2 linked regions of the Thermoclostridium stercorarium subsp. stercorarium DSM 8532 genome follow. The protein of the gene in region 2 binds, or shares a complex with, the protein of the main gene of each other region. Links are inferred from orthologs where the notes say so. Each region holds a gene or a part of one and is shown on either strand. Other genes may lie near its edges.

The links.
Region 1: the proteins of uvrB (region 2) and pcrA are in contact, whole or in part, in a crystal structure (PDB 7EGT), measured with the Thermus thermophilus proteins. The link is inferred for Thermoclostridium stercorarium subsp. stercorarium DSM 8532 from one-to-one orthologs. Residues at the interface, in WP_096411307.1 of Thermus thermophilus: Glu23, Leu25, Arg26, Asp27, Gly28, Glu29, Arg30, Phe31, Arg55, Glu326, Asp327, Phe328, Glu379, Ser382, Gln383, His398, Gly400, Arg401; in WP_096412145.1 of Thermus thermophilus: His654, Arg656, Phe657, Gln666, Asp668, Glu669, Lys680, Arg681, Leu682, Ser683, Lys685, Tyr686, Ala687.

Annotation. Positions count from the first base shown.
Region 1 is NC_020134.1:2,706,817-2,715,131, reverse strand. What follows is about bases 3,031-6,001. They hold pcrA (DNA helicase PcrA), read left to right. Parts: upstream 3,031-3,402; coding sequence 3,403-5,601; downstream 5,602-6,001. Other genes in these bases: CST_RS11715 (hypothetical protein), read left to right, coding at 5,685-5,903; CST_RS11725 (WecB/TagA/CpsF family glycosyltransferase), read right to left, coding at 3,031-3,165. Outside these bases: CST_RS11735 (FAD-dependent oxidoreductase), read left to right, coding at 1-1,275; CST_RS11730 (DUF3810 domain-containing protein), read right to left, coding at 1,293-2,393; more of CST_RS11725, read right to left, coding at 2,425-3,030; CST_RS11710 (SpoIIE family protein phosphatase), read left to right, coding at 6,012-8,315. UniProt on the Escherichia coli protein: A helicase with DNA-dependent ATPase activity. Unwinds DNA duplexes with 3'-5' polarity. Translocates on single-stranded DNA with 3'-5' polarity. Initiates unwinding more efficiently from a nicked substrate than double-stranded DNA.
Region 2 is NC_020134.1:2,210,824-2,222,728, reverse strand. What follows is about bases 4,851-7,829. They hold uvrB (excinuclease ABC subunit UvrB), read left to right. Parts: upstream 4,851-5,339; coding sequence 5,340-7,319; downstream 7,320-7,829. Other genes in these bases: CST_RS09535 (uracil-DNA glycosylase), read left to right, coding at 7,370-7,829; secG (preprotein translocase subunit SecG), read left to right, coding at 4,971-5,204; recO (DNA repair protein RecO), read left to right, coding at 4,851-4,867. In the rest of the region: CST_RS09570 (sodium-dependent transporter), read left to right, coding at 1-727; cdd (cytidine deaminase), read left to right, coding at 894-1,313; GTPase Era, read left to right, coding at 1,326-2,216; CST_RS09555 (DUF1846 domain-containing protein), read left to right, coding at 2,362-3,846; CST_RS13255 (YqzL family protein), read left to right, coding at 3,987-4,154; more of recO, read left to right, coding at 4,127-4,850; more of CST_RS09535, read left to right, coding at 7,830-8,089; SpoIVB peptidase, read left to right, coding at 8,277-9,548; lepA (translation elongation factor 4), read left to right, coding at 9,768-11,579; radical SAM family heme chaperone HemW, read left to right, coding at 11,589-11,905. UniProt on the Escherichia coli protein: The UvrABC repair system catalyzes the recognition and processing of DNA lesions. A damage recognition complex composed of 2 UvrA and 2 UvrB subunits scans DNA for abnormalities.

The sequences.
Region 1 (8,315 bases), 490 kb from region 2 along the record:
GATTTGCTGATTCTGTGCGGGGTTCCGTATTTTGTCGGCTCCGAGGACATAAATGTACCGAATGCGTTTATGCCTGTGGAGTTTAATTTTGTATTATCAAACGTTTCGTGGGACGATGTTCAGAGTATCAGCAAGCACAGTCAGAATTTGCAGGATTTTAAGGAGGTTTTAAGCCAGTATCAGAAACACAGCAGCAGAATAAGGATTTCAAATATCAGCATTATAGGCCAGCCCAATGATGAAGTGGTCATAAGCGGAATACGCGTGCATCAGGTAAATGTCGCCAACAAAGAACTGTTAAACGAAGCCTTTAATGACGCATTAACCGAGGCTAAAATGCTTACCGCATTTCTTAAGACCGCTTTTGTACCGTTTGAAAACTGTTCGTTCAAGACAGGACCTGCCGGTTTCTATATTCCTGAATACAGGCATTTTGAAGGCAGGTACACGCTGACTGTCGAAGACATTCTCGAGAACAGGAATTTTCCCACAAAAATAGTAATGGCGACGGGGCCGATAGATGCCGACAAATTTATAAGTGCCGAATTGTCGGAAGAATACACGTATATACTTGGAAATCCAGTGGTTTACAGCATTCCCCTCGAATGTTTCATTTCGAAAAATTATGACAACCTGCTTATGGCGGGACGAAAGGCTTCCTTTTCCTCGCTTGCTGCAACGAGCGCGGGCAGAATGCCGGTAAGTATTACCGCCGGACATGCCCTTGGAGTAACTGCGGCATACTGTTATATTAACGATGTAACTCCTGTCGAACTGTGCAATGCGGATGAAAATGTGCTTGAGGATTATCAGAAGTTGCTGAAAAGATCGGGAATAACCCTTATGGATTTTGACGAGAAGAACCCAAATGAAGGGCACTGGGCATGGCCGTCGGTGAAGGAGCTTGTTAAATACGGCCTTGTGGCAGGCGGGCCGGATAATGACTACCTCTTTGATGTGGAAGCATATCAGGAAAACCTTGTAACATTAATTATAAATCTGATTGTAAAGGCGGCACCGGAAAAGTATTCGCTGAAGCTTGACAGCCGTATAAGGCCTTATGCCACCGAGAACTTGCTTACCGGAGAGAAAGCCTGTGAAATAGTGCTGAAAGCGCTGGATATTCCGTTTGAGCCCGGAAATGCATGTGTTACGGCGAAGGAAAATAACATCATCCCCGATGAAATTGCAGGGAAAATAACCCCTGAATCCCCGGTTACGATGGATTGTGTATATGTACTTACAACGCGCGTGGTTGACCTCCTGAAACAGTAATCACCCGAAAGATGAATCTAAATGGAATTGTTTTTAAGGTAATGGGCTATAAGGAGATCAACGAATTTTCCGTAACTTTGAATCCCTGCGGGCTGATTATTGCTTTTAAGGTAGGTCTCATTTATTCTGTCGGCGATTTTCGTTGCGGTTTCTTTCTGATACCTGTGCCAGAAGTTTCGTATTTCCCGCAGGTCGTTTTTTATGCTTTCACTTAGAAGCCCGGAAATTTCGCCGTACAGTTCGGGCGAATTTCTGTATAGAGCATTTCCGGTATAGGTTAATGCCGAAAGATACCCCGAGTACTGAAACAGTACGTCGGGGTGATTTTTACATGCCAGAAATGCCACGTAATTGGCTTCGTCTTCAAAGGTAATTCCCATCTGATGCGCAATTTCATGACATGCCGTGTGGGGAAGGGTAACAAGCGGCGGTTCTGTGTTTATGTTCGGCTCGCCGGTAATGAAACTGTAAACACCCGTGTATCCGGATATTGTCTGTATGCGGGAGAAAATGAGGCCTTTCACTTTCACTTTTTGTGAATGAAAAAGGTCATACTGCTCCGCCAGCGTAATATATCCTTCCCATGCAGTTTCGAGAATGTTTTTCACTTTCTTCCCGGTCCTGACGGTATCCCCGGTGTCCGAGAGTGTCCGGCGTATGTCGTTTGCCCTCAGAACCAGGGCTTCATAGGTGTCAGCCAGGGCTTCCACTGAGTTACCGGTTACGTCAAGCCCCAGCTGATCTTTAAGCGGCAGACGGTAATTGTTAAGATTCCATAAGAACTGAAAAAGAAAAATGCCAATGGAAAAAAGCAAAATCACAAGGGTAAAAAAACCGGTTAACTCCCTGATAAATTCCCGCCTGAAAGCAGAGCGGACAAGCCTGACGATCCTGTATAACCCGTAAATGACCAGAATTACTATGACTAATTCGTAAAGAGAAAAGGGAAAGAGATTTGCAACAGATGTCTGGATTTTGGAACTTACAGGATAAATTCCCCTTGAAAAATATTTTTCAACAAGCTGCGGATTTTGTGAGGCCCACCTTTTTACAGCCTGCGCGGTCAGCAGGAGCGCTGCCGAAAGCGTCAGCATTACTGTTTTCCGTTTTTTGTTCATAACGTGTTTTTCGGAAAATCCGGCCATTTTATCACACTTTCCTGAAAAAACGTTTTTTTAACGTTAAAATCAAAAAGCGCGGCAAATCCATCATGCGCTTAATCCTTCGCGGTTCCTTTATAAGCCTGTACAGCCATTCAAATCCCGCTTTTCTTATAAATTCAGGGGCTAATGACGCCTTGCCGGCAAATACGTCAATACTTCCGCCTATGCCTATAAGGACCTTGCAGTTAAGGCGGTACATATTCCTGTTTATCCAGTATTCCTGTTTAGGTGCGCCCATTCCGACAAGAACTATGTCGGGCTTGGCACTGTTTATCCGCTGAATTACGTCATCTTCCTCCTCGGGTTTGAAATACCCGTGGTCGTACCCTGCTATTTTTATCTTTTTATACTCGGCAATCAAATTCACTGCCGCCATTTCGGCCACGCCGGGCTGGGCGCCGAGTATGTAGAAACTTATGTTTTTCCCGGCAAACTCCCTGAAAAGATTTTTGGTCAGGTCTATTCCTGAAACCTTTTCCTTGAGAGGTGTTTTCAGTATTTTTGAAGCCAGTATCACTCCTGCCCCGTCAGGCACCAACAGATCGGCCGAATTAAGAAGTTCTTTGAATTCCGGGTCCCGCTGCGCCTGCATTATTATTTCCGAATTAGGAGTGAAAACCGCCCGTGGAACCCGGCTTTCCTCCTCGACCCATGTCTGTATCAGACGAACGGCTTCGCGCATTGTGACGTTATGGATTTTAACACCGTGGATGTCTGTCCTTGTCATGTGTTTTATCCTCCGTTGTGCTTTTGGCTTATATATTATATCCCATTTTATCCGTGTAGAAAAGAGAGTGAGGTAATGCCATTCTAAGGCTTCATACAGGATACGCAGGAATTAAGTTACCTTAACTTGCCGGTGAAGGAAATCAGACAAAAGAACGGTTGTTTGAAATAATGAACATAAACCTGTATAATAAATTTACAATTTGAATAAAATTAAAAAAGTAATCGGAGGAATACGATGAATCTTATTCAGGGATTGAACCCACAGCAGAAAGAAGCGGTATTGCATACCGAAGGCCCGTTGCTGGTTCTGGCGGGAGCCGGTTCGGGGAAAACCAGAGTACTGACCCACCGTATTGCTTATTTGATAGAAGAAAAAGGAGTTTCGCCGTATAACATTCTGGCGATCACCTTTACGAATAAAGCCGCAGGGGAAATGAAAGAACGGCTTGAAAAACTGATTGGTACAAAAGCCCTTGATGTATGGGCGGGTACTTTTCATTCCTGCTGTGTAAGAATATTAAGGCGGGAAATAGAACGCATCGGGTTTGGCCGGAATTTTGTCATATACGACACTTCTGATCAGGAGACACTGATGAAGGACTGTATCAGCCAGCTTCAGTACAATGAAAAACTTTTTCCGCCGAAAATGGTGCTGGCGGAGATTGGTAGGGCAAAGGATGAACTGATTGATCCTGAAAAATACGCCATAATGGCAGGTTCGGATTTCAGGCTCAGCAAAATAGCAAGGCTTTATGAGTTGTACCAGAAAAAACTGAAGGCCAACAATGCCCTGGATTTTGACGATATTATAATGTATACTCTGAAAATATTTGATGATTTTCCGGAAGTACTGGAATATTATCAGAATAAGTTTAAATACATCCTTGTGGACGAATATCAGGATACAAACACCGCCCAGTATGTACTGGTGAGCATGCTGGCGCAGAAGCACAGGAATGTCTGCGTGGTCGGCGACGATGACCAGTCAATATACGGCTGGCGCGGAGCGAATATACGCAACATTCTGGAGTTTGAAAAGGACTTTAAAGGATGCCGGGTAATAAAGCTTGAGCAAAATTACAGATCAACGGCCAATATATTGAATGCGGCGAATAACGTTATTAAGAACAACTTTGGCCGCAAGCCCAAGACACTGTGGACCGAAAACGGGGAAGGGGATAAGGTACGGGTATATGAAGCGCTGGACGAAAAGGAAGAGGCTTACTTTGTGGCTAATCAAATTAAAAGCGAAGTAAGGAAAGGCAGACGAAGTTACCGGGATTTTGCCGTCCTTTATAGAATAAACGCCCAGTCCCGCGTTTTTGAAGATGCGTTTATGAAAAACGGTGTACCGTATAAAATAATCGGCGGCCATAAATTCTATGATCGCAAGGAAATAAAGGATATTATTGCATATCTCAAGGTTATACAGAATCCGCACGACGACATAAGCTTAAAGAGGATAATTAACGTGCCGAAAAGAGGTATCGGCAAAGCCACCATCGACAAGGCCGAACAACTGGCGATAACCCACGGCGTAAGCATTTATTCGGTGATAGTGCAGCCTGAAAATTTCCCGGAACTTGCGCGGGCGGCGGAAAAACTTAAATCATTTACCGATACGCTGGCAAGGTTCAGGACGATGCTTTCATATATGGATTTGGTGGAATGGATTAGAATGCTTGTTGAAGAAAGCGGTATTATTCGCGAACTGGAGGCCGAAGGAACGGAAGAGGCAAAAAGCAGGATTGAAAACATCCGGGAGTTCCAGTCGGTGGCGGTGGAGTTTGTAAATAACAGTGAAGAGACAAATCCCACCGTCGAGGATTTTCTTGCACAAATCTCCCTTGTTTCGGATGTGGATGATTTGAACGAAGAGGATGACCGGGTTGTGCTGATGACAATGCACAGCGCCAAGGGACTTGAATTTCCGGTGGTGTTTCTTACGGGTATGGAGGAAGGTCTTTTCCCCGGTATGCGATCCTTCGGTTCGGAAAGCGAGATGGAGGAGGAACGCAGGCTCTGCTACGTTGGGATTACAAGAGCAAAGGAAAATCTTTACCTTACCTATGCGAAAACAAGAATGCTGTTTGGAAATACAACATATACAAGACCTTCCAGATTTATTGACGAAATTCCGCCGGAATTGCTGGATTATGCTGAAAACAGGCCTTTCAACGACGGCATTTCCGTACTGAATAACCGGTTAATCGGCGCCGAGACGTGGAAACAGCGTACTGCGTCGTTTTCGCAGGCACAGGAAACAGATCCCTGTGATATTGAAGTCGGGGCCCGTGTTATACATAAAAAGTTCGGTGAGGGCACGGTAATAAAAAAAGAACGGGAAGGATCGGATTATAAACTGGAAATAATCTTTGACGAATATGGTCTGAAAAGGATGATGGCTTCTTTTGCGAAACTGAAGCTGTTATGATGATTTTCTTATGGACTGCGACATAATTTTTCCCTGCAGTGGGCATACTTCATGAAGAATGCTCATATTGTCGGGAGGGGATTGTGTTGAGCGGTTCAATGTTCTATGACGAACTCAGGCTCATAGGAGAAAACTGCAGCCATTACAGGCAGCGGAGGTATGGTTCGGGCGCTGTAATGAGGATATATGAGGAAGAAGGCATATCATGCAGTACGTGCAAGAACTGGTCGGGCTCCCGGTGCATAATTGACGCTTTTGACAAGGTAGCGGCGGATATTGGAATAGTCCCTGAAAAAAACTGAGCCGGAAATTTTCCGGGAAAAACTGTAAAACGACACCGAAAGACATTAGTGATCTGTATAATCAATTTATACAGTTTTACTAATGATAAAACCGGGAGGTCGTTTTACATGAAAGGGACTTCTGTATACAGCCGTGGCATTGCGGTTACCGGCAAAAAGATGACGGAAGTATGGAACAGGCTTAACCTTACTTCCAGAAAACTGTTTGTGTCGGCTTTTTGCGGAATAATATCTCACGGTACCGTTTTGGGTGTACTGAGACCTTTTGGCATTTCCTTTTACGCAGCTTTATCAGAAGGCACCGCTGTTAAAGTGTTAATGGCAGTTTTTATTTTCCTCTGGAATGTTGTCAGGGGAGATCTTTATGAATCATTAAGGCAAATCGCAATAATTCTGCTTTATGAATGGATTGGAAAGATTTTTTTTCGGGATGAGAAAAATCCGGGGTATTTCAGGAATTCATTATTAATTTCCGCCGCCACAGTAATTACTGGGATATTTCTTTTCATTATCACCGGGCAAATACTTGAATCACTGATTATTACTGTCATAGAAACTGTTATTGTATATATTCTGACCGTTGTGTTTTCAGCAACTGTTCACGATGGGGAATTAACGCAGCAGGGCCGTGATATGCGGAAACACACAGGGTATCTCGGAATACTTGTGCTTGGAAGTGCCTTTATCCTTGGCATATCCGGAATTGGTGTGGCATGGTTCCGCATCGACAGGATAATTGCAGGGTTGGGTCTCCTTATGCTCACGAGGCATTTAGGTCCGGGTTTTGGAGCATGTGCGGGATGCATGGCAGGGCTTGCATTGTCGGATTCCAATGATTCTTTCATATCCCTTGCAGGAGCGTATTCGATAGCCGGCATGGCGACGGGGATGTTTCGCGGTTCGAAGTTTACGGCTGGAAGTACGTTTATTCTGCTGCAGTTTATTTTTTTAATTTTGTATCCTGATTTGCCCCTGTATTTTGCCGAGGCGGTGATCCCGGCAGTACTGTTCATGATTGTTCCTGATTTAAGGGTGGGAAAGGTTTTGTCGATAAAAAGCCGGATTGACGAGCCCGAAGGCGAATCTGAAATAACCGGAAGGATACGCCGTTACGCGGCGGAAAAAATATGCAGCATGTCAAAAGCTTTTTACAGGCTTGCCCATACCATGGAACGTCAGTTGCAGGATTATTCGTTCGACGGGGACGACTTTTGCGGTTCCATAATAGATCAACTCACCCAAAAGATATGCAGTTCGTGCAACAAAGCAAGCGTATGCTGGGAAATGAAACTGTATTATACCTACAGGGTAATGTGCGATCTTATAGATTCAATCCAGTCGGAAGGTACCGGTACCGTCGGTGAGGCCGAAAAGGAACTGGCGTTTTTTTGCGTAAAAAGCGGGCCGGTTATTGACGCCCTTTCAAGAATGATTGAAATAAAGCGCGTGGACAGGCTTTGGCAGAAAATATTATATGAAAGCCGCAGTATTATACCCGAACAAATATACTGTGTTTCGGAAATACTTACCGGCATTTCGGCTGAAGTGGTAAACAAAATTAAGTTTTTCAGCGAAGAGGAAAAAAACATCGAGGGGTTGCTTAGAAAAAGTGATTTTCCCGTAATGAAGGCAGAAGTGAAAAGGGATGAAAACGGCAGGTTCCATGCCGAAATCTGGTTTGACCGCTGCAAAGGTCATAAGCTGTGCCGGAAACTGATTGAAGACACGGTGACAAAAGTTTTGGGCGTTAATATGGTGATGGATGAAGGCGACTGTAAAAACTGCGGCAGGGAACTGTGCATTGTATCTTTAAGGGAGAAGGAAGCCCTGGGAGTAATAACCGGAATATCAAGGCTGAAAAAAAGCAAGGCAAATGTTTCGGGGGATTCTTTTTCTTTTCTGAAAACCGACAACGGAAAGTACGTTGTGGCGTTAAGCGACGGGATGGGCAGCGGAAGGGAGGCAAACAAACTCAGTGAAACGGCAATAGGACTGTTTGAACAGCTTTTGAACTGCGGCGTTTCAATACGGCTGTCGCTAAATCTTGTGAACATGCTGATATCTGCCAGGAATTCCGAAAAATATGCGACTATGGATGTGGCATCGATAGATTTATACACCGGAGAAACCGAATTTTTTAAAATGGGCGCCGTGCCCAGCCTGGTGGTAAGCGGAAACAGCATGGACTACATACGGATTGACAACCTTCCCGCGGGGTTTCACCGGGAAGGCTCAGTTCAGTGCGAGAGGAGAAAAATCACCGACGGGGAGTTTATTATAATGATGACCGACGGCGTTTACGAAAAGCTCAGCGAAGGTTTTGGAGAAAAATTCCTGGACAGGGTGATTAGCACGAAAAATATGTTAAATCCACAGGAAATGGCCGACAGTTTGCTAAAAAAAGCCTGCGGG
Region 2 (11,905 bases):
CCTTTGGGAAACGGTTTATGAGGCCATGAGCCAGGCTTTCTTTACCCTTAGTATCGGCATAGGCTCTTTGGCTATTTTCGGAAGCTACATTGGAAAAGAACGGAGCCTTCTGGGCGAATCCATACATATTGCGGCACTGGACACTGTAATTTCGATTATAGCCGGTCTTATCATTTTCCCCGCATGTTTTTCATTCGGCGTTGATCCCGGCAGCGGACCGGGTCTTGTGTTTGTAACACTGCCGAATATTTTCCACTCCATGGCGGGAGGCAGAATCTGGGGCTCACTCTTTTTCTTGTTTATGTCGTTTGCTGCATTTTCCACAGTTATAGCCGTTTTTGAGAATATTATTTCGTTTGCCATAGATTTGTGGAGCTGGAGCCGTAAAAAAGCGGCATTTGTAAATACATTTCTGCTTATCGTACTTTCAATGCCCTGTGTCCTTGGGTTCAACGTACTAAAATGGATTCAGCCTTTGGGACCCGGGTCCACAATTCTTGAACTCGAGGACTTTATAATCAGCAATAATATTCTTCCGATAGGTTCGCTGGTTTACGTACTGTTCTGTGTCAGCCGTTACGGATGGGGTTTTGAGAATTTCATGGAGGAGGTAAATGCGGGGGAAGGCGTTAAAATGCCCCGTGCACTCAGAGGATATCTGACATGGGTATTGCCGGCAATTATTTTGTTAGTGCTGATTCAGGGATACATCGACTTTTTCGGATAAAAGGACAGGCAATTTGTGCAATGCCGGAAACTGACGCTGCCTTTGCCAAACGTTTCCGGCATTTCTTTTGCCGAAAACGCAGCATGTTGTCTGCCGTAAAGTTTTATAATAAAATATATGAAGGGAAAAGTTTTTTTAATTTAATGTCATCAGGGAGAGGCTTCAAATGGATTTTGATTACCTAGTGCGGAAAGCGATGGAGGCAAAAGAAAAAGCTTATGCTCCGTATTCGGGATTCCGTGTCGGCGCTGCGGTACAGACAGCAAGCGGAAGAGTGTATACAGGGTGCAATGTGGAGAATTCGTCCTTCGGCGCAACCATATGTGCCGAGCGCACCGCAATTGCAAAGGCGGTATCAGAGGGAGAAAGCAAGATAGTTGCAGTGGCAGTAAGCAGCGACGGTGAAAACATTACCTATCCGTGCGGAATATGCCGCCAAGTAATATCCGAATTCGGAAACGATGAAACGAAGGTTATTTGCAGCAATAAAAACGGGCAATATAAAATATATGAAATGAAAGATATTTTACCCCATGCTTTTGCAGGGGAGGATTTTATGACTAAAAATAAAGGTATGAATACGTGAAAGGAGCTCCTTATGGGTTTTCGTTCGGGATTCGCCACAATTATCGGAAGGCCTAACGTTGGAAAGTCAACGCTTTTGAACCTGCTTACCGGTGAGAAAATTTCAATTATTTCCAGCAAGCCCCAGACCACAAGAAATACAATAAAAGCCATTATCACCACCGACGAATATCAGGTGGTTTTTATTGACACGCCCGGTTTGCACCGACCCAGGAACAAACTGGGGGACTATATGCAGAAGTCGGCAATATCAACACTGGACGAAGTGGATGTAATTCTGTACATGGTGGAAGCTACCGATAAAACCATCGGACCGGGCGACAGGGAAATAATCGAGATGCTAAAAAAACTGAGCACGCCTGTCATTCTGCTTATAAACAAGATAGATCTGGTAAGCAAACCAGCTCTTTTGCCCCTTATTGACGAATACAGCAAAGAAATGAATTTTGAGCATATAATACCTGTCAGCGCTCTTGATATAGAAACCAAAGAGCTGGTTTTAAGGGAAACGGTTAAATATCTCCCCGAGGGGCCGGCGTATTACCCCGCCGACATGGTTACCGATCAGCAGGAAAGGTTTTTGGTGCAGGAACTCATCAGGGAAAAAATACTTCATCTTGTAAGCGATGAAGTTCCTCACGGCGTAGGCGTTGAAGTAATACTTTTCAAGGAAATACCTGAAAAGGAACTGATCGAAATTCACGCCAACATTTACTGCGAAAAGGAGAGCCACAAGGGGATTGTCATCGGAAAAAACGGCGAAATGCTGAAAAAAATAGGCACTCTTGCAAGGCAGGACGCTGAAAGGCTGCTCGGATCAAAAATTTTTCTGAAATTGTGGGTGAAAACTAAAGAGGATTGGCGAAACAGCGATTATGTGTTAAGAGAATTGGGGTACAAATAAGAGATTTGTTTTTTCACCCCTTGTATTGGAATATGATACAATGTTATACTTTAAATGAACAGAAAAATATCAAAATTTTACGGGCGTCTCTGCTTGTGAGACGCTTATTTGCTGCAAAAAACAGTATGGTTGTGGGAGTAGACAAATGAACAAAATAGGATTTGATAATGAAAAATACATAAAACTTCAGTCTGAGAAGATACGTGAGCGAATCGAATTCTTCGGGGGTAAGCTTTATCTTGAATTCGGAGGAAAGCTGTTTGATGACTACCATGCCTCAAGAGTATTGCCCGGGTTTAAACCCGACAGCAAGGTTAAGATGCTGCTGGAGCTGAAAGATCAGGCTGAAATCATAATAACAATCAATGCCGATGACATAGAAAAAAGCAAGCGGCGCGGCGATCTCGGCATAACATATGATCTGGACGTATTGCGTTTGATAGACGCTTTCAGGGATATCGGGCTTTATGTTGGCAGTGTTGTAATAACCCATTACCGTTCGCAGACCACTGCCGATCTGTTCCAGAAACGCCTTGAAAATCTTGGGATCAGAGTTTACAGGCATTATCCCATACCCGATTATCCGTCAAACATAGCTCTTATTGTGAGCGATGACGGATACGGTAAAAATGACTATATTGAAACCAGCCGTTCTTTGGTGGTCGTAACTGCTCCGGGACCGGGAAGCGGTAAGATGGCGACCTGCCTGTCCCAGCTGTACCATGAGTATAAACGCGGTATTAAGGCGGGATATGCAAAGTTTGAAACCTTTCCGATATGGAATCTTCCGCTGAAGCATCCTGTAAATCTTGCTTATGAGGCAGCCACAACAGACCTGAATGACGTTAACATGATTGATCCGTTTCATTTGGAGGCTTACGGCATTACATCGGTGAACTACAACAGGGACATAGAAGTGTTCCCCGTATTGAATGCGATACTTGAAAAAATAGCAGGAAAGTCGCCTTACAAAAGTCCCACCGATATGGGGGTCAATATGGCAGGGTACTGTATTACCGATGACGAAGTGGTATGCAGGGCTTCGGAACAGGAAATCATACGCCGCTATTACAATGTCCGCTGTTCAGTGCGGCAGGGTCTGGCGGACAAACAGGAGGTTTATAAGCTCGAATTATTAATGAATCAGCTGGGAATTTCACCAAAGGACAGACCTGTGGTTGACGCGGCATTAAAGCGTGCCGAGGAAACCGGCGGACCGGCGGTTGCCATTCAGCTTAACGACGGTAGGATTGTTACTGGAAAGACGTCGCAGTTGCTCGGTGCGTCGGCTGCGGCACTGTTGAATGCGCTGAAGGAACTGGGAGGGATTCAGCATGAAATCCATCTCATATCCCCGATAGTTATTGAACCGATACAGGTTTTGAAAACCAGACATATGGGAAACCATAACCCGAGATTACACACCGATGAAGTGCTTATTGCCTTATCCATATGCGCGGCCACAAATCCGACTGCGGCGCTTGCAATGGAGCAGCTTTCCAAACTGAGGGGTTGCGAAGCTCACTCAACTGTGATACTGTCTAAAGTGGATGAAAATGTATTTCATAAACTGGGAATCAATATTACATGTGAGCCTCAGTATCAGACCAATAAACTTTATCATAAATAAGAAATGAGGGCTGCCTTTATCCCGAGCCCCTCAACCGACAGGCTGATTTTAAAATTTGCCTTGATTTGGTATACATAAACCTTCAAACAGGACAAAAAATACATATAAGATATATCCATCTGTTTGTTGAGGGGGATAATATGTTAAAGGATTTGGCGTGGCAGATGTTTAAGAAAACAGGCAATATAGAATTCTTCCTTCACTATAAAAATCTTGACCGCAGCGGGAATAAGGATTTCAGTACGGAGGCAGCCGCCGATACGGATTTGGATGGTGAAAAATGCCGTATGTCAAAGCCCGGGGAATAGTTGTCCGGGAAGTCAAGGTTGGAGATTACGATAAAATTCTTACGGTGGTTACCGAGGAATTCGGGAAAATATCTGTTTCGGCGAGAGGGGTGAGGCGGGGTGGAAACCGTTACTCTGCCGGAACCCAGATTTTTTCTTACTGTGATTGGGTTTTATACAAAGGAAAAAATACATATGTACTGAATTCCTGCGAGATCATCAGCTCATTTTACGAGATAAGGCAGGATATGACTCTGCTGGCGTATGCCGCCCATATGCTCCGGCTGCTGAACGATGCCACATATGAGAACCAGCCTGCAAAAGATTTGATCACGGTTTTTTTGTATGCTCTTAGGGCGCTTTTAAATAAAAGGCGGACGCCGTCCCTTGTTGCACGGGCTTTTGCATTAAAGACCATCCAGATGATGGGGTTTGTGCCTCATGTTTCGGGCTGCTGTGTGTGCGGAACAAAGGAGATAAATGACATTTATTTTAATTTCAGACATTGCGGCTTTGTGTGTGAAAAGTGCAATACGACTCCCGATGATGCTCTTCGTGTTAAAACAGGTGCCGCCAAGGCGATAATATATGTACTTTGCGCCGAGCCCGCAAAGGTGTTTGACTTTGAGCTTGCCCCCGAGGTTTTAAAAAATTTTGAGGATATAGTTGACAGGTATGTCGACGACAGGCTGGAAAAGGAATACAGCAAAATGGACTTCCTGCAGGAAATATAGGACAGGTTCAGAAAGACGAAACTTGTACTTGTAATCGGGTGGTTGTTATGTTAAAATTGAATGGCACTGTATTTAACAGAGGAGAATAATTGGAGGTTTTAGAATGGAGATATTGGTCAATATCCTGCATATAATTGTCTGTATTGCCATTATAGTAATTGTTCTGATGCAGTCCGGGCGTTCTGCCGGCATAAGCGGTGCAATAGCAGGTGGTGCTGAAACCTTTTTCGGGAAAAACAAAGGCCGAACCATTGACGCGATACTGAACAAGTATACAAAATTTGCACTGGCGATATTTATTTTGACGTCAATCGTATTAACACTGTTGTTAAGATAAATGTTTTCTGCGGTAAGGAACTTATAGAGCCGTTCATGTATGATGCGGACGCGGCGGGACTGTACATGCTCTGTAGAAGTATGTATAGTCTTTTTATTTTAATCCGGATATATTTTATGAAAAGGAGGGTTAGCGATGCCCGAATTTAGGATCAAATCCAATTACAAACCTTCCGGGGATCAGCCCCAGGCCATAGAGAGACTGGTTGAGTCGGTACAAAAAGGAAACAAGCACCAGACCCTCCTTGGTGTCACAGGTTCGGGAAAAACGTTTACAATAGCCAACGTGATAGAAAGACTGCAAAGGCCGACTTTGGTGATTGCGCATAACAAAACACTTGCCGCGCAGTTATGTTCCGAGTTCCGCGAATTTTTTCCCGACAATGCCGTGGAATATTTTGTGAGCTACTACGATTACTATCAGCCCGAGGCTTATGTTCCCGCCACCGATACCTATATTGAAAAGGAATCATCGATAAATGATGAAATTGACAATTTGCGGCACGCCGCCACCGCCGCTTTGTTTGAAAGGCGGGATGTTATAATTGTTGCAAGCGTGTCGTGCATTTACGGCCTCGGTGATCCTGAAGACTACACTGAACTGATGCTGTCATTAAGGCCGGGCATGCAGAAAGACAGGGATGAAGTGATAAAGAAACTGGTAGACATGCAGTATACACGGAATGAAATTGATTTTAAGAGAGGTACGTTCAGGGTCAAGGGGGATGTTCTGGACATTTATCCGGCATCATCTTCAGGAACTATTATCAGGGTTGAATTTTTCGGGGACGAGGTGGACAGAATAACCGAGGTTGATCCTCTGACGGGTGAAATAATAGGAACTCGCACTTATATCGCGATATTTCCCGCATCCCATTATGCAACGACGAAAGAGAAAATGGAAAGGGCCATTAAATCGATCGAACAGGAGCTGGAAGAAAGACTGAAATATTTCAGGGAAAATAACAAGCTCCTCGAAGCGCAGAGGCTGGAACAGAGAACAAGATACGATATTGAAATGATGCGTGAAATAGGCTTTTGTCCGGGAATAGAGAACTATTCAAGACACATCAGCGGCAGGGCTCCGGGAAGTCCGCCGTATACCCTGCTTGATTATTTCCCGAAAGATTTCCTTGTGGTCATTGACGAATCCCATGTAACGGTTCCGCAGATTGGCGCAATGTACAACGGGGACAGGTCAAGGAAAGAAACCCTTGTTGAATACGGCTTTCGCCTTCCTTCGGCGTTTGACAACAGACCTCTTACTTTTGAGGAATTTGAGCGGAAGGTAAATCAGGTTATTTATGTAAGTGCAACGCCCGGGGAATATGAAAGGAAAAATTCGGCGGTAATTGTTGAGCAGATTATCAGGCCTACCGGACTGGTTGATCCGGAAGTGGTTGTTAAACCCGTAAAGGGTCAGGTGGACGATCTTATGGAAGAAATACGGATCCGGGTTGAACGTAACGAGCGGGTTCTGGTTACCACGCTTACAAAACGAATGGCCGAAGACCTGACCCAATATCTTGCCGATGCCGGGATTAAGGTACGGTATCTGCATTCGGATATTGATGCGATTGAGAGAATGCAAATAATAAGGGATTTAAGACTTGGGGTGTTTGATGTTCTGGTGGGCATAAACCTTCTCAGAGAAGGCCTTGACTTGCCTGAAGTTTCACTGGTAGCGATACTTGACGCCGACAAGGAAGGTTTTCTGCGTTCCGAAACTTCTCTGATACAGACTATCGGCAGGGCTGCGCGGAATGTGAACGGGAAGGTTATAATGTACGCCGATTATGTGACGGGTGCCATGGAGAGGGCAATCAACGAAACCAACAGGCGAAGGCAAATTCAGATGGAATATAACAGAAAGATGGGAATTACGCCGAGAACGGTTCAGAAAAACATTCATGACACCCTTGAGACGCTGAAGGCAGCCGAAACCGAAAAGGAATACGCCGCTGATTATAAAGAAATGCCAACAGAGAAACTGATAGAGAAACTCACCGCTGAAATGAAGGCTGCTGCTAAGGAGCTGGAATTCGAAAAAGCGGCAATGCTGCGCGATAGGATTAATGAATTAAGGAAGAAACTTCAGGAACAGGAAACGGGTTGAGTGAAGTGCCCGGTCTGTTCCTCTAATTTTTTGAACGACGGGAGACTGATATGAAAAACTCTTTGCTTCCTGCTGATGTTCACCACTCATGGTCGGATTTTCTGACCTGCGAGCGCATTAGGATGATAAATGATATTGCCGAAAAAATAGGGGAAGATGTTAATCCCGATTTTGAGAATATACTCCGTTTTCTTAGAGTGAATTTGGACAAGGTCAAAATTGTGATACTTGGTCAGGACCCGTATCCGGAAAAGGGAACGGCCACAGGCAGGGCTTTTGAAGTCGGGGGGCTGAAATCGTGGGATCAGCCTTTCAGGCAGGTTTCGCTTAAAAACATCATACGCCTGATTTACAAAAGCTATAACGGCATCACTGAATACGAATGCATTCCGCCATTCAATGAAATCAAAAAGGAAATAAAGAAAGGGAAGTTCCGCATCCTTCCTCCCGACAGGCTTTTTGAATCATGGGAGGAACAGGGCGTCCTGCTTTTGAATACGTCTTTCAGCTGCATCCCGAACTGCCCTGAAAGCCATGCCCCGCTCTGGAAGGATTTTACATGCCAGCTTATTGACTACATATCGGAAAAACATGAACTTTACTGGTTTCTTTGGGGTAAACGTGCATTAAGCCTGAAGCCGGTGATAAACAGGGGAATATTCTTTTTATCCCGGCATCCCATGCTGTGTTCACGCAAATATGAGGATGATTTTTTAAAGTCCTGCTGTTTCGCTGAAACAATGCATATCGTTAACTGGCTTGGAATTTAATGTACAACAGAATTTTCAAACATTTTATTCCGGCTCTTTGTAAGAATAATTTCACAACGCTCCGGTTACCTTAAGAAAAGAACATCGGCATAAAAAATATGCCTGGCTTGCAGCGTTGCGGTCCGATGCGCGGAAGACATAAAAATGCGCCTCGGAACCGCGAATGTACGTGACTGGAGCGTGTGGTATGATATTTAAGAGAGAAAAATCTTTTTTCAGATTTTGTTTTCCTGTTTTTGTTGTAATTGTATCGTTATATTTTTCCGTCATAGCATTTACGCCGAGTCAGATGACCGTTCTGGCCGGTGAAGAGTACCGGGTTGAATTTTTTTCACCGTTCAGGCTGCAGCTTGCAGCTGAAACGGGCGGGATACATGTACAGAAACTGGACGCCGGGGACAGAACGTCATTTTTCTCAATGCCGTATACCCTTAAGGGTACTCAATACGGACAGAACAGAATCCAATTGAGCCTTTTCGGGCTGGTTCCGGTAAAGGACATCACCGTCAATGTCATACCTGCCAGAGAACTTATTGTTTGCGGCAATACCGTGGGTATAAGACTGTATATTAAGGGTATTCTTGTGGTCGGGATATCAGGCGTTCTGACTTCCGAAGGGAAGGAAGTGCTGCCTGTTAAGGATACAGGCCTTGAACCCGGCGATTTCATTGTTGCGGTAAATAACAAAGAAGTGGAAAAAATTTCAGATTTGTCAAAAATAATTGAAGAATCGGGCGGAAAGGAAATCACGCTGAAATTTTTACACGACAATCGCCTGACCGAAGCAAAAGTTACACCCGTCCAAAGTGCCGAAGACGGGAAATACCGTATAGGGATTTGGGTAAGGGACAGCACGGCGGGAATAGGTACGTTAACATATATTGAAGAGGAGACCGGCAAATTCGGGGCCCTCGGTCACGGTATTACCGATATTGATACCGGGATTATGATGCCTGTTAAAACCGGTGAATTACTTAAGTCTTCAGTGTATGGAATAAGAAAAGGCCTTCAGGGAAGCCCCGGGGAACTTCAGGGGGATTTTCTGAAAAGCCCGGAAGTTATAGGGGAAATATACTGGAACACGGCTTTCGGGGTTTTTGGAAAAATAAATAAAGATTATATGGAAGAGATGAAAGGCCGAAAATACCCGGTCGGAACAAGAAGCATGGTAAAGGAGGGACCGGCGACGATACTGTCAAACATACACGGGGAGGAAGTTGAGGAATTTTCTGTTGAAATACAGAAGATTGCCCGCAAAAATCTTTCAGGTCCCAAAAGCATGATAATAAAAATAACCGATCCAAGGCTTTTAAGCGAAACCGGGGGCATTATCCAGGGAATGTCGGGCAGTCCGATTATCCAGGACGGAAGAATTATAGGCGCGGTAACCCATGTCCTTGTAAGTGATCCCACAAAAGGGTACGGAATTTTCATAGAAACCATGCTGGGAATGTATTAGCATTTATTCTTTTTTATAGTGTTTTTACGGCAAATATTGTATTTCACACCCATGCCGCGCGACCAGTGTCCAAAATCCAGAACACCCGACCCTCCCGCACCATATCTATACAAAAACAAAAACACTGTGGTATAATTCATAAGTAATATCCGATAACAGAAAATCTGCATATTAATTCCACATAAATTAAGAAAACAGAAGCGAGGTTTTGAGACACAGATGCCAGGAGATAGACAGAAAAGAATCAGAAACTTTTGCATTATCGCTCATATCGATCACGGGAAGTCAACGTTGGCAGACAGATTGCTGGAGAAGACCGGCGTTTTGACAGAAAGGGAAATGGCGGAACAGGTCCTGGACACAATGGACCTGGAACGTGAACGCGGGATTACGATTAAGGCCCAGGCCTGCAGAATGGTATACAAGGCGCAGGACGGGCAGGAATATATTCTTAACCTTATCGATACTCCGGGGCATGTGGATTTCAATTACGAAGTATCAAGGAGTATTGCCGCGTGTGAAGGGGCAATACTGGTTGTTGACGCGTCCCAGGGCATTGAAGCTCAAACCCTGGCAAATGTATATCTTGCGCTGGAACACAACCTTGAAATCATACCGGTTATTAATAAAATAGATCTTCCGGGAGCCCGACCTGATGAAGTAAAGCGCGAAATAGAGGATGTTATCGGCCTGGACTGCAGCGATGCGCCCCTTATTTCGGCCAAAAACGGAATCAATATTGACGCCGTACTTGAAAAAATAGTTGAAGTCATACCGCCGCCGCGGGGGGATGAAAGTGCGCCGCTTCGGGCATTGATTTTTGACTCCCTTTACGACAATTATAAAGGCGTAATAACTCATGTAAGAGTTATGGAAGGGAGCGTCAGAACAGGCGACGAAATTTTAATGATGAATACGAACAAAAGATTCATCGTAACAGAACTGGGGTATTTCCGGCCCGGAGGATTGATACCAGCTGACGCGTTGTATGCCGGGGAAGTGGGGTATATATGCGCAAGCATTAAGAACGTAGGAGACACCCGTGTCGGCGATACGATAACGCTGGCGTCGAATCCTGCAAATGAACCTCTTCCCGGGTACAAAAAGGCCGTACCGATGGTTTTCTGCGGTATATATCCGGCAGACGGTTCCAAATACATAGATTTGCGTGATGCTCTTGAAAAGCTGCAATTAAACGATGCTTCGCTGTTGTTTGAACCCGAAACCTCTGCGGCTCTGGGTTTTGGTTTCAGGTGCGGCTTTTTGGGGCTTCTGCATATGGAAATAATTCAGGAAAGACTGGAACGCGAATTTAACCTTGATCTGGTGACAACAGCACCAAGTGTTGTATACCGGGTGACGAAGGTCAACGGCGAAGTTCTTATGATAGATAACCCCACGAACATGCCTGAGCCGGGTTCGATAGAAAAGATGGAGGAACCCATAGTGAAGGCGACGATTATGACACCCACCGAATACGTGGGCAGTATTATGGAACTGTGTCAGGACCGTAGGGGCGAATACATAGGAATGGAATACATTGAAAGTACCCGGGCGGTTTTAACATACGAAATACCGTTGAATGAAATTGTCTATGATTTTTTTGACGCCCTGAAGTCCCGTTCAAGAGGATATGCCTCTTTTGATTATGAATTTAAGGGATATAAAGAATCTGACCTGATTAAGCTTGATATCCGCGTAAACGGCGAAGTTGTCGATGCATTGTCGTTTATTGTCCACAGAAGCAAAGCATACGCCAGAGGAAGAAAAATGGTTGAAAAGCTCAAGGAGACAATTCCCAGGCATATGTTTGAAATACCGATACAGGCTTGTATCGGTTCAAAAGTAATCGCAAGGGAAACTGTGAAGGCCTACCGTAAGGACGTTCTTGCAAAATGTTACGGCGGTGATGTTACAAGAAAGAAAAAACTGCTTGAAAAGCAGAAAGAGGGTAAAAAACGCATGCGTCAGATAGGAAGCGTGGAAATTCCACAGGAGGCCTTCATGAGCGTGCTGAAACTTGATACATAGGCGAGGAAAATGCTGAAAGATAAAACTCTTGGAATATATGTTCATATACCTTTCTGCATAAGAAAGTGCAATTACTGTGATTTTCCGTCATATCCCGGGCTGGATGCAATTTTCCGGGACTATACCCGGGCTGTGTGCAGAGAGATTGAAACGGTGGCATCTAAACATTCGGATATGACGGTGGATACGATTTTCTTCGGGGGAGGGACCCCGTCGGTCCTTCCTGCCGACTGCATTTCGGATATAATGAATTCCCTGTCTGCAAATTTTGAAATTTCGGAAGATGCAGAAATATCGATAGAGATAAACCCTGGCACGATAACCGG